DNA from 4 places in the Pseudomonas abyssi genome. Region 3 is predicted to be linked to each of the others. Evidence: predicted binding sites of a transcription regulator. Region 3 holds the regulator's gene; each other region holds the start of a gene.

Region 1 (3,209 bases), on a different contig from region 3:
GATACCCCTCGTCTTCGAGGCAGTAACGGAAGGTACGCAAAATCGCTGGCTCATCATCAACCAGCAATATCCGGCCATTGCTTTGAGTTGCATCCATAAGGGTTGTCTTCTCCGGGCGCTGATCCCACCGCAAGGCAGTCGTGCAAAATGCATGGCCTACCAGGACGCATCTTGCAAACTGCATGCAAGGCAATCTGCGAAAATTCTGTAAGTGTTTGATTTTTATTGATTTAAAAACGATAAAAAGCCTGGCACGACGCTTGCTCAAGTACTAACACAAACCAGAAAAAGGCGAGCCACAAGCAAACCTTTATACGGATATTGACTGGAGAAGACCGTCATGCGCAGCGCCAAACCCATCGCACTGCTTAGCCTATCCACCGCCCTGCTGTGCTCACTGTCAATGAGCACGCAAGCACGCGAGCCGGCTCTTAGCATGGAGCCGCACCAGGCCACGATAGTTCAATCTGCCGACGACAGCCGCATCGTCAGCACCCTGCAATCACGGTTGACCTGGCATGGTAACACGTCCGGCATCGACATCCGTGTGGACAGCAACAAGGGTGTTGTACGGCTCAGTGGTGTGGTTCCCGAGCGCGGGGACAAACGTGTTGCGGTCGCTACCGCCCTACACACGCCGGGCGTGGTCAGCGTGGATGCCAGTCAACTGCATATCGGACAGGCTCGGACAGTCAGCGAAGCACGCTGGCCAAGTCCGACGCTGCAGACTGCCAACCGACTGCAGCTGTAATGCGAAAAGAAGGAAAGGAAAAAAATCATGTCTCTGGAGCCCAAACCTGCGATTTACTTTCATATAATGGAAGCCACTCGACCTGGAGCTTTTGATAACCAGTTAACTGAGCGTTTTACCGCCGCACCGAGGAGATCCCCCATGTACAACTGGGCCATCGCCTTTATTGTCATGTCTCTTGCCGCCGCCGTATTTGCATTGGGAGGGTTTGGCGCCCCCTACGATCAGCTGGGCGCTTTGCTTTGCCCCCTGTTTTTGGCCCTGTCTGTGGTGGCTGCCGTAATGGGCAAACGCACCCGTCATCGCCAGTAGCGCCCCATTGACCGCACCAGCGGATACGGTAACCCTGACATTGCAGCAGCTGCCCCGCGAGTTGCTCCCCCTGGCCAACCGGTTCTACCGCCGCCACCATCGCGGTATGAAGGCCAATGGCCAACAGCAGATCTGGGTGCTACGCGCACCAGACATCTGCGCCAGTCTGTGCCTGCAGCCCGTGGAAACAGGACACTGGCTAACCGCCTTGCTGATCGCACCAGCGATGCGCGCCCAAGGCCTCGGCACTCAGCTGCTAGACCAGGTGCGTGCCGAGGTCGACGGCCCCATCTGGCTGTTTTGCGCCCCGCACCTGACTCCCTTCTACCAGCGCTGCGGCTACCAGCTTGCCGCCCACCTGCCTGAATCGCTCGACTCACGCCTGCAACGCTATCAGCGCAGCAAGTCGCTGGTCGCCCTGGCAAACCTGCCCGGGTAAGCCATTTCTACCCCATCGTGGCAGCTTGCCACCAAATGCAACACAATTCTGTAATACGCGCACTACAACAGTGCGCACGCAGCTATTGTACCTGTGTACCGAAGAGCAACCGCACCCGTAATCATGACGTAAATAATTGATTTAAAACGAAAATAAAAAACTGGCAAGCTAAATGCTATGTGAGCAATGCCAACGCACTTAAATCAAAAACCTACGGGGTATTACGTGATGATGAAGAAAATCGCAGTTGCCGTTGCTACCGCCAGCACGCTCTCTTTTGCCAACATGGCGCACGCCGAAGCCTTTGATACCGCCATGGGCGAGTTTGACGTCAGCATGACTGCCACCCTGGCAACCGACTACATCTGGCGCGGCCAGTCGCAAACCGATGGCGCTGGCGCCATTCAGGGCAGCCTGGACATCGCCCACGAAAGCGGCCTGTACATCGGTGCCTGGGCATCCAACATCGACTCAACCGACTTTGGCGGCTCCAGCATCGAGATCGACTACTACGCCGGCTACGGCGGAGCCATCACCGACGACATCAGCTACGATCTGTCCTGGGCTACTTATACCTACCCGAAAAACAGCGCTATCGATGTTGAAGAGGCGCTGGCCAGCATCAGCCTCTACGGCCTGACCCTGGGCGCCAAATACGCGTACGATCCGCAGAGCGCGCTGTACACCTACGTAGGCTATGACTTCTCCCTGCCGTACGACGTGGGCCTGGGCCTGCACTACGGCCTGACCGACACCAAAGATCCGCTGAACGGCGTTGACGGTGACGAAGAATACGGCGATTGGGCCGTCACCCTGAGCAAAACCATGCTGGGCCTCGACGTCGCTCTGATGTACAGCGACACCGACCTGGGTGACGACTGTGCCTACTCCAGCCAGGATTCCTGTGACTCCAACGTCACCCTGTCGGTCTCGAAAACCCTGTAATACCCGGCCCGGGCTAGCATATCCCCATCAGACGCTGAGCCCGGGCTGCTGTTCCGTCAGCATTGCACCGCCTCTTTTGCGCTGTTCCACGGCAGCTCGAAAGCGGCGGTTTTTTTATTCACGACTAACCGTGCGGGTGGCGCCTAAGGACGGAACAGTGTTGAGCCCACTGACGGGGACCACGCCGGCCAGAACGCCGCATTGCGCGGGCACGCGGTTGGCTTGGTCCGCCTTGCCACAGATGACCACACAACAAAAAACCGGCCCAAGGCCGGTTTAGTCGTCATGCGCTCTTGCCGCTCAGGCGCGTGGCAAGGTAACGCCGCGCTGCCCCTGATACTTGCCGCCGCGATCACGGTAAGAGGTTTCGCAGGTCTCGTCGGACTCAAAGAACAGCATCTGCGCTACACCTTCATTCGCGTAGATCTTGGCCGGGAGGTTGGTCGTGTTGGAAAACTCCAGGGTCACATGCCCTTCCCACTCCGGCTCCAGCGGCGTGACGTTGACGATAATGCCGCAACGCGCGTAGGTGCTCTTGCCCAGACAAATAGTCAATACATTGCGCGGAATACGGAAGTACTCAACGGTGCGCGCCAGCGCAAAGGAGTTGGGCGGGATGATGCAGACATCACTCTGAATATCGACAAAGCTCTTGTCGTCGAAGTTTTTCGGATCAACGATCGCCGAATGGATATTGGTGAACACCTTGAACTCGTCGGCGCAGCGCACATCGTAGCCGTAGCTGGAAACACCGTAGGAAAT
Region 2 (3,209 bases), on a different contig from region 3:
ACATCCTGTGTAGCTTGTAGCTCAAGCGGCAGCGCGGGGCGCTAGCGCTTCACCCTCAACACCCGCACATTCCCATACCCCTCATCAAGCAGATACTGCGCGTGCAATTGGCTCATAACGCCTTTCTCACAGTAAAGCAGGTAGGCGCGTGATGGGTCCAGGTCGGCGAAGCGGCTGTTGAGGGTGTAGAAAGGCACCGGTTTCACCTCAATGCCGTCCAGCAGCAGCGGGCGGGCTTCCTGCTCGTCGGGGTGGCGGATATCCAGCACGATCTGGCCGGCCAGCGCCTGCTCGACGATCTCCACCGGCGAGCCCTCCTCCATCATTTCGCCCAGCTCGCTGCACTCAGAATACGCAGCACTCTCTACCGCCCGCGACAGCACCTCAAAGTTGAAGCTGGCCTCAGCGGCTTCAACCCGTGGCACGGTGGTGCGGATGGCCGGCCCAACCGAAATCACACCGCAGTACTCCGGCATGCTGCTGGAGAATTCCAGTGTGCCGATGCGCCGCGCCACATCGATGATATCCAGCTTGCTGGTGGTGATCAGCGGACGGATAACAAAGCGCTCGGCCACCTGATCGATCACGCTGAGGTTGGGCAGGGTCTGGCTGGCCACCTGCGCAATCGCCTCGCCGGTCACCAGTGCATCAATGCCCAGACGATAGGCCACCCGATCCGCAGCGCGCAGCATCATGCGCTTGAGCACCACGCCCATCTGACTGTTTTCGACGTTCTGCAGAATCTCCGCCACCACGCCTTCAAAAGGCACACTGACAAAGCGCAGACGATGGCTGGCGGCGTAGCGCTCCCACAGATAGTGCGCAACCTGACGCACCCCCAGCTCATGAGCGCGACCACCCAGGTTGAAGAATACAAAGTGCGGCAGCAAACCACGCTGCAGCATCTGGTAGCTCGCCACGGTGGAGTCAAAGCCGCCCGAGAGCAGGCTGAGCACCGGCTCCATGGTCCCCAGCGGGAAACCACCCATGCCCTCGTGGCGCGCCTGAATCAGATAGATCTTCTGGTCGCGAATCTCGATGTGCACCTCAACCTCGGGCGCTTTCAACGAGACGCCCGCTGCGCCGCAGCGGCGATTCAGCGCGCTGCCGACCTTGATGCCGACATCCTGCGAGGAGAAGGGGTGGGTGCCCACCCGCTTGCAGCGCACGGCAAAGGTCTTGCCCTGCACCTGATCACCCAGGTTGGCCACGCACAGCTCCACCAGCTCGTCCAACGTGCCCAGCGGGTACTCCTGCACGGCAAAGAAGTGGGCGATACCGGGCGTGTTGCGCAGACGCTCGATACACTGCTGCTGCAGTGCCGGATCACTCCCCAGATTGACCTCCAGACTGTCCCAGTTGCCATTAACCCGCGCCTGCGGGTCTATGGCAGCAAGTAGCTTTTTCAGATTGCCCTTGAGCTGGGCAATAAAGCGCTTGCGAACCTGGCGGCTCTTGATGGTGATTTCGGGGAAGAATTTGATGATCAGTTTCATGGGGGCTGGCATATCGTGCGCAAAGCGCTGCATTATACCCGCAGCCGGCGCGCGGCGCTTGAGTAACTAAAACGGGCACAATGGCACCAAACTGGTGCATCCGTAACGCTCATCGCACCAACACAGTGCTCTCAATTGGTGCGCGGCTGTAGAATCTGCAGCGAAAGGCCTTGATTGCGGGGGCTGCACGCCATGCTCCGAAATGGCACACCTTTTGCTCACTTGTAATGCAACCGAGCAGCGGCCCGCCCGCTGGACGTTATATAGAGGCGCCAGACCGGCTGTCTGGCAAACGATTCCTTTTGGAGGAAACCATGTCGAAAGCGATGCAACTGATCAACGAGCATGACGTGAAGTGGGTAGACCTGCGCTTCACCGACACCAAGGGTAAACAACAACACGTCACCATGCCGGCCCGCGACGTCAACGAAGACTTCTTCGAAGACGGCAAGATGTTCGACGGCTCCTCCATTGCTGGCTGGAAAGGCATCGAAGCGTCTGACATGATCCTCATGCCCGATGACAGCACTGCCGTTCTGGACCCCTTCACTGAAGAGCCGACGCTGATCATCGTCTGCGACATCATCGAGCCTTCCACCATGCAAGGCTACGAGCGCGACCCGCGCGGCATCGCCAAGCGCGCAGAAGAGTACCTGAAGTCCACCGGTATCGGTGACACCGTATTCGTTGGTCCGGAGCCGGAATTCTTCGTCTTCGACGAAGTGAAATTCAAGTCCGACATCTCCGGTTCCATGTTCAAGATCTTCTCCGAGCAGGCTTCCTGGAACACTGACGGCGACTTCGAGACTGGCAACAAAGGCCACCGTCCGGGCGTCAAAGGTGGTTACTTCCCGGTGCCGCCGGTCGATCACGACCACGAAATCCGTACTGCCATGTGTAACGCCATGGAAGAAATGGGCCTGACCATCGAAGTTCACCACCACGAAGTGGCGACTGCTGGCCAGAACGAAATCGGCGTGCTGTTCAACACCCTGGTGAAGAAAGCCGACGAAGTACAAACCCTGAAGTACTGCGTACACAACGTTGCTGACGCGTTCGGCAAGACTGCTACCTTCATGCCGAAGCCGCTGTACGGCGACAACGGTTCCGGTATGCACGTTCACATGTCCATCGCCAAAGACGGCAACAACACCTTTGCTGGCGAAGGTTACTCCGGCCTGTCCGACACCGCGCTGTACTTCATCGGCGGTATCATCAAGCACGGTAAGGCGCTGAACGCGTTCACCAACCCGTCCACCAACTCCTACAAGCGTCTGGTTCCGGGCTTCGAAGCACCGGTCATGCTGGCCTACTCCGCCCGCAACCGCTCTGCTTCCATCCGTATCCCGTACGTTTCCAGCCCGAAAGCACGCCGCATCGAAGCTCGCTTCCCTGACCCGGCTGCCAACCCCTACCTGTGCTTCGCCGCACTGCTGATGGCGGGTCTGGACGGTATCCAGAACAAGATCCACCCTGGCGATGCAGCCGACAAGAACCTGTACGATCTGCCGCCGGAAGAGTCCGCACAGATCCCGCAGGTGTGCGGCAGCCTGAAGGAAGCACTGGAGTCTCTGGACGCCGGCCGCGAGTTCCTGACCAAGGGCGACGTGTTCACCAACGAATTCATCGACGCTTACATCGAACTGAAGAGCGCCGAAGAGATCAAGGTTCGCACCTTCGTTCACCCGCTGGAATACGACCTGTACTACAGCG
Region 3 (3,209 bases):
AGACCAGGGCACGGTCACCATCAACGGTAAAGACGTCACCCGCCTGCCCATGCACGGTCGCGCCCGCGAGGGCATCGGCTACCTCCCGCAGGAAGCCTCGATCTTTCGCAAGCTGACGGTGGCCGACAACATCATGGCCATCCTCGAAACCCGCAAGGACCTGAACCGCCAGGCCCGAGAAGGCAAGCTGGAATCGCTGCTGCGCGAATTTCACATTCACCACCTGAGCGACAGCCTCGGCATGAGCCTGTCCGGCGGCGAGCGACGGCGCGCCGAGATCGCCCGCGCCCTGGCCACCGACCCCAGCTTCATCCTGCTCGACGAGCCCTTTGCGGGCGTCGACCCGATCTCCGTCGGCGACATCAAACAGATCATCCAGCACCTCAAGGACAAGGGCATCGGCGTACTGATCACCGATCACAATGTGCGCGAAACCCTGGATATCTGTGACAAGGCGTACATCGTCAACGATGGCCACATCATCGCCGAAGGGGATGCCGAGACCGTGCTGGCTGACCAGACGGTGAAAGATGTATACCTGGGCCATGCCTTCCGGCTATAAAAGCCCCCGTATTTCAGGCATGCTACCGGCAAATGGACATCAGCATGTCCAAACCAACGGTTTGAACCAGCGCACAAGGTATTTCGCAACACAATGAAACCCTCGCTCGTCCTCAAGATGGGGCAGCAGCTGACCATGACACCTCAGCTGCAGCAGGCCATCCGACTGCTTCAGCTGTCCAGTCTCGACCTCCAGCAGGAGGTACAGGAGGCCCTGGAAGCCAACCCCATGCTGGAAATGGCCGATGAGGGTGACGACGACTACAGCAGCAACGCCAGCGCCGATAGCGGCGACGATGATGCACCAGCGGTGACCCTGCCCGAGCCGGTCTCGATGGACTCCATCGACCAGCACACCCAGGGTGATCAGGAAGGCAACTGGAACGAAGCCATCCCCAACGAGCTGCCGGTCGACACCCAGTGGGAAGACGTTTACCAGACCTCCGCCAGCTCCCTGCCCAGCCAGGATGACGAAGACTGGGACTACACTTCGCGCACTGGCACCGGCGAAACGCTGCAGAGCCACCTGGAGTGGCAGCTCAATCTGCTGCCCATGTCCGAGACCGACTACCAGATCGCTACCGCGCTGATCGACGGCATCAACGCCGACGGTTACCTCGAAGAGTCACTCGAGGATATCCTCGCCTCCCTGCCCGAAGAGCTGGAAGCCGAGCTCGATGAAGTGGAGATGGTGCTGCACCGCATCCAGCAGTTCGAACCGGTTGGTGTAGGCGCCCGTGACCTGCGCGAATGCCTGTTGCTGCAGATCCGCCAGCTGCCGGACGACACACCGATGCTGGAGCAAGCTACCAGGGTGATCCGCGATCATCTGGAACTGCTCGGCAACCGCGACTTCACCCAGCTGATGCGCCGCAGCAAGCTGAAGGAAGAGCAGCTCAGAGACGCCATCAGCCTGATCCAGACACTCAACCCCCGCCCCGGCTCGGAAATCGCCTCCGGCGAGGCGGAGTACGTCATTCCCGACGTCATCGTGCGCCGCGACAGCCACCGCTGGGTGGTCGAGCTGAACCAAGACGCGGTACCCAAGGTGCGCGTCAACGGTCACTATGCGTCCATGGTCCGCCGCGCCGACTCCAGCGAAGACAACACCTACCTGCGCAACAATTTGCAGGAGGCGCGCTGGTTCATCAAAAGCCTGCAAAGCCGCAACGAAACCCTGATGAAGGTGGCCACCCAGATCGTCGAGCACCAGCGCGGCTTTCTGGAGCACGGCGAAGAAGCGATGAAACCACTGGTGCTGCATGACATTGCCGAGGCCGTCGGCATGCATGAGTCGACCATCTCGCGGGTCACCACGCAAAAGTACATGCACACTCCGCGCGGTATCTTTGAGCTCAAGTACTTCTTCTCCAGTCACGTCGGGACCAGCGAAGGTGGAGAATTCTCCTCCACAGCAATCCGCGCACTGATCAAAAAGCTGGTTGCAGCAGAAAACCCAAAGAAACCATTGAGTGACAGCAAGATCGCTGGTTTACTGGAAGAGCAGGGCATCGAAGTGGCCCGCCGGACCATCGCAAAGTACCGCGAGTCGCTCAATATCGCGCCATCGAGCGAACGCAAGAGACTGGTCTAGCGCCTGCCGACCGGTTGTCGGTCAAGGCAAAGATCCAGTTCAGGGATCATGCAGTGGCACCACCGGGTGACGGAAGATCACCCTGCAACAACAAGCCAATCAGGAGACGCCGTATGCAACTGAACATTAGCGGTCACCAACTCGACATCACTGACGCACTGCGCGATTACGTCACTGAGAAAATGGCCCGTCTGGAGCGGCATTTCGACAAAATCACCAACGTCCAGGTCACCCTCGAAGTTGAGAAACTCCGGCAAAAGGCCGAAGCCACACTGCACATCGCCGGTGGCGAGGTAGTAGCCCTGGCTGAGCACACCGATATGTACGCCGCCATCGACATGCTGACCGACAAGCTTGATCGCCAACTGATCAAGCACAAGGAAAAGCACATTGACCGCCAACAAGGCGCAAACGTCCGATAACACTGCGCCAACATGCAAATTGACCATATCCTGACCCCTGAACGCACCTTCTCCGGCGTTCAGGGGGGATCCAAAAAACGTGTGCTGGAGCTGATCGGCAAACTGGTTGCCCAGCACACCAACCTGGATCCTGACGCCATCTATGAAAACCTGATTGCCCGCGAGAAGCTCGGCTCAACCGGCTTCGGCAACGGCATCGCCATTCCCCACTGTCGTCTCGAAGACTGTCACCAGGCCATCGGCGCGCTGTTGCAGCTGGACGGCAAGATTGACTTCGATGCCCTGGACGGCCAGCCCGTGGACCTGATCTTCGTCCTGCTGGTCCCCCAAGAGGCCACTGAACAACACCTGCAGATCCTCAAGATGCTGGCCGGCAAGCTGGACCGGGCCGATCTGCGCGACGCCCTGCGTGCTGCGCCGGACGCCGACGCGCTGTACCACGTCATGGTCAACGACGGCGACGGAGGCTGACCATGCGCTTGATTGTCGTCAGCGGCCGTTCCGGCTCGGGTAAAAGTACCGCCCTGCACCTGCTGGAAGACAACGGTTTCTACTGCATCGACAATCTTCCCGCCGGCCTGCTACCGGAGTTGGCCCGCCAGGCCAGCCTCAATGACTTCAGCGTGCCCGAC
Region 4 (3,209 bases), on a different contig from region 3:
ACCGTCTTTGCAATTTTCGCAACCCACAGGGCCATAAATTGTCAGCCCGGCATCAATTTTTTCGGTGGAGAACCCTTCTTCGATCAGTGTTTCTCTTGGAACCTCCATCGGCTTCTTGCAGCTTTTACATAGGCGTCTGGCAAGGCGTTGCGCGATGATGAGGTTTACCGATGTGGCGATGTTGAAAGATGGGACACCCATGTTGCGCATCCGCGTCAGTGTTTCAGCTGCGCTGTTGGTGTGCAGCGTCGACATCACCATGTGGCCCGTTTGTGCGGCCTTGATGGCAATTTCAGCGGTTTCAAGGTCGCGGATCTCACCCACCATGATGATGTCTGGGTCTTGGCGGAGGAACGCGCGCAGGGCTTTTGCAAAATCCATCCCCTGCTTGGGGTTGACGTTGACCTGGTTGATGCCCTCTAGGTTGATCTCAACCGGGTCTTCAGCGGTTGATATGTTCCGCTCACTGGTGTTCAGGATGTTCAGGCCCGTATAAAGGGAAACTGTCTTGCCTGAGCCGGTGGGCCCTGTGACCAAGATCATGCCTTGCGGGCGTGAAAGCGCCGCCAGATACATCTGCTTCTGGTCATCTTCGTAGCCCAGGGCATCAATACCCATTTTTGCGCTTTCAGAGTCGAGGATACGGAGTACTACTTTTTCGCCCCACAATGTAGGTAGGGTATTAACCCGGAAGTCGATGGCCTTGTTTTTGGATATCTTCAGCTTGATGCGGCCGTCCTGCGGTTTCCGACGCTCGGCGAGATCCATCGAAGACATAACCTTCAGGCGAGCAGCAATGCGAACACCGAGCTGCTGCGGGGGTTTTGCCACCTCGTGGAGGACGCCGTCGGTGCGAAAACGTACGCGATACACCTTTTCGTAAGGCTCAAAGTGTAAATCAGAAGACCCCATACGCACGGCGTCTAGCAGCATTTTGTTCACGAATCGAACGATTGGGGCGTCATCTGCATCGGACCCGCCCTCCTGTTTTTCGTCATCTTTTACGGCCTGGACGTCAAGTTCATCCAGGTCGGTATCTGTGATGTCTCCCAAGCCACCGGTCGGGTTATCCAAGTATTTTTCTATTGCACTGTGCAGCTTGTCGTCTTCCACGATTACTGCATCGGTCATCAAGCCGGTGTTGAACTGAATGTCGCTAAGCGCTTGTTGGTTGGTTGGGTCTGACAGGGCCAGGTAAAGTCTGGAGCCTCTCTTGAACAGGGGCATAACGTTGTGTTGGCGTATCAGTTTTTCACTGACCAGCTCGCTGGGCTGCGCCTCTTTTTCCAGTGCTGCCAGATCAAAGTAGGGGTAGCCGAACTCGTCTGCGCACACCATGGCTAGCGACTTTGCGTCGGCAAGCTTTCGTTGGACGAGGTGGGTAATGAACGGGATCTTATCTTGCGCTGCCTGTTGAGATGCTTTGCTCGCGGCTTCCGAGCTTAGGATCCCTTCTTGCACGATGCGGCGTGCGAGCCCTGATAAAACGGGAGTTTCCATGAGGCCTTAGGTTCCAATCAATCGTTACGCTTTACTCTTCACTATAGTACACGTGCCTTACTAATTGCACTGTTGTGCGGGTTAAGGCGTATGGGGTCTTTGATGTGTGACAAAAAAAGTCACTTTCGGCCTATTTGTGTGAGCTTTCGCGTCGTGTCTACTGCTCAATTTGGCCAGGAAAGCTTTAGCGATAGGGGTTTGCAGCGGATGGCACAGCATTTGCTTTTACGTCAGGTAGCCAACCGGCTATCTCACAAAAGGAGTTTACTATGAAGGCTCAAAAGGGTTTTACCTTGATCGAGCTGATGATCGTAGTTGCGATCATCGGTATCCTGGCTGCCATCGCACTGCCGGCCTACCAGGACTACACCGCTCGCGCCCAGGCTACTGAAGGCTTGAAAGCGACCGCTGGTCTGCAGGCTGATATCGCTGTGGATTCTGCAGAGGCCGCGGCGGCCGCTGCTGGCGCTACCACCATCGCTTCGGCGCTACTGCTTGATGGTCAATATTTTGATCCGGGCGAAGTGACTGTGAGCAACGCGGGTGTTATCACCGTTTCTTTCTCTTCGGGTGCCCTGGCAGGTGATACCCTGACCATGACCCCGAATGTAACTGCGACTGGCCAGATCGCCGGTTGGACTTGTGCCGGTACTCTTGATCCAGCCCACATTCCGTCCGGCTGCCGCTAACGGATAGGTGGAGAGAGTTTTAGCAGTAGTTTTACGCGCTGCTTGTTGACTCTTTGCGATAAAAACCCCCGGTTTGTCCGGGGGTTTTTTATGGGCGCCGTCTGAGTCTGGACGCTATCCTGATTGACGGCACTTCCTGCATGCTTGGTCTAGCTACGCTCAAGATCTTAGTAGCAATGGCCTTTTATCTTTGTTTCACCCTTCTCCCACAACCGCCACTCCCCAGTCTCATACGCCCGCCACTGCTCATTGCTGGTCAGCGGCTCTGTCGCGATCACGGTCACCACGTCGGTGCGGGTGGTGTGCTGCTGAAAGTCGATTTCCAGATCAGTGTCACTGAGCACGGCGGGGCCGAAGGGTGCGCGGCGGGTGATCCAGTGGAGTTTGCTGGTACACAGGGTGAACAGCCAGTCGCCGTTGCTGAGCATCAGGTTGCATACCCCCAACGCGCGCAGCGGGGCGCAGCATTGGCTGAGGGTGTCGGCAATCTCGGCAAGGCTTGGCAGCTCGCTGTAGCGGCGGGCGAGGTTGTTCAGCAGGTGGCAGAAGATCGCTTCGCTGTCGGTGTCGCCGACCGGGGTGTAGGGGCCTTGATCAGGGTTGAAACCGGCCAGTTGACCATTGTGGGCGAAGGCCCAGTACTGGCCCCAGAGTTCGCGGGTGAACGGGTGGGTGTTGGCCAGGCTGACGCCGCCGACATTGGCCTGGCGGATATGGCAGATGACGTTTTCCGACTTGATCGGGTACTGCTCGATCAGCTTGGCAATCGCTGAGCTGTGGCAAGGGTTGGGGTCATGGAAGCAGCGCAGCCCTCGGCCTTCGTAAAATGCGACTCCCCAGCCATCGCGGTGCGGGCCGCTGCCGCCGCCACGGCGCATCAGGCCGGCGAAGCTGAAGCAGATGTCGGTTGGGACGTTGGCGCTCATGCCAAGCAGTTCGCACATGGTGGCTCCGGGGTAGGCGGGTGGCTGCAGGTATTCTACCCGGCGCCGGGTGAGTTTGTGTTCAGGTGCGGATAGT

Evidence for each region. The regulator sigma-54, encoded in region 3, starts transcription at its own class of promoters, with help from an activator protein. The targets are predictions, from matches to a motif close to ANTGGCATNNANNTTGCTNT.
Region 1: ASB58_RS09265 (TorF family putative porin) is a predicted target of sigma-54. The motif match lies at 1,662-1,681, and genes of this name have one in related genera.
Region 2: glnA (glutamate--ammonia ligase) is a predicted target of sigma-54. The motif match lies at 1,698-1,717, and genes of this name have one in related genera.
Region 4: ASB58_RS20150 (pilin) is a predicted target of sigma-54. The motif match lies at 1,707-1,726, and genes of this name have one in related genera.

The regions. Positions count from the first base shown of each region.
Region 1 is NZ_LMAZ01000002.1:227,579-230,787, forward strand. It holds gene algB (sigma-54-dependent response regulator transcription factor AlgB) at 1-97, opposite strand, end outside; gene ASB58_RS09250 (BON domain-containing protein) at 341-751, shown strand; gene ASB58_RS19875 (hypothetical protein) at 779-1,063, shown strand; gene ASB58_RS09260 (GNAT family N-acetyltransferase) at 1,071-1,502, shown strand; gene ASB58_RS09265 (TorF family putative porin) at 1,731-2,447, shown strand; gene dcd (dCTP deaminase) at 2,748-3,209, opposite strand, start outside.
Region 2 is NZ_LMAZ01000010.1:15,692-18,900, reverse strand. It holds gene thiI (tRNA uracil 4-sulfurtransferase ThiI) at 42-1,496, opposite strand; gene glnA (glutamate--ammonia ligase) at 1,811-3,209, shown strand, end outside.
Region 3 is NZ_LMAZ01000003.1:352,069-355,277, forward strand. It holds gene lptB (LPS export ABC transporter ATP-binding protein) at 1-562, shown strand, start outside; gene ASB58_RS12305 (RNA polymerase factor sigma-54) at 656-2,155, shown strand; gene hpf (ribosome hibernation promoting factor) at 2,269-2,577, shown strand; gene ptsN (PTS IIA-like nitrogen regulatory protein PtsN) at 2,590-3,048, shown strand; gene rapZ (RNase adapter RapZ) at 3,051-3,209, shown strand, end outside.
Region 4 is NZ_LMAZ01000001.1:441,003-444,211, forward strand. It holds gene pilB (type IV-A pilus assembly ATPase PilB) at 1-1,500, opposite strand, end outside; gene ASB58_RS20150 (pilin) at 1,770-2,189, shown strand; gene ASB58_RS02120 (class II glutamine amidotransferase) at 2,357-3,133, opposite strand.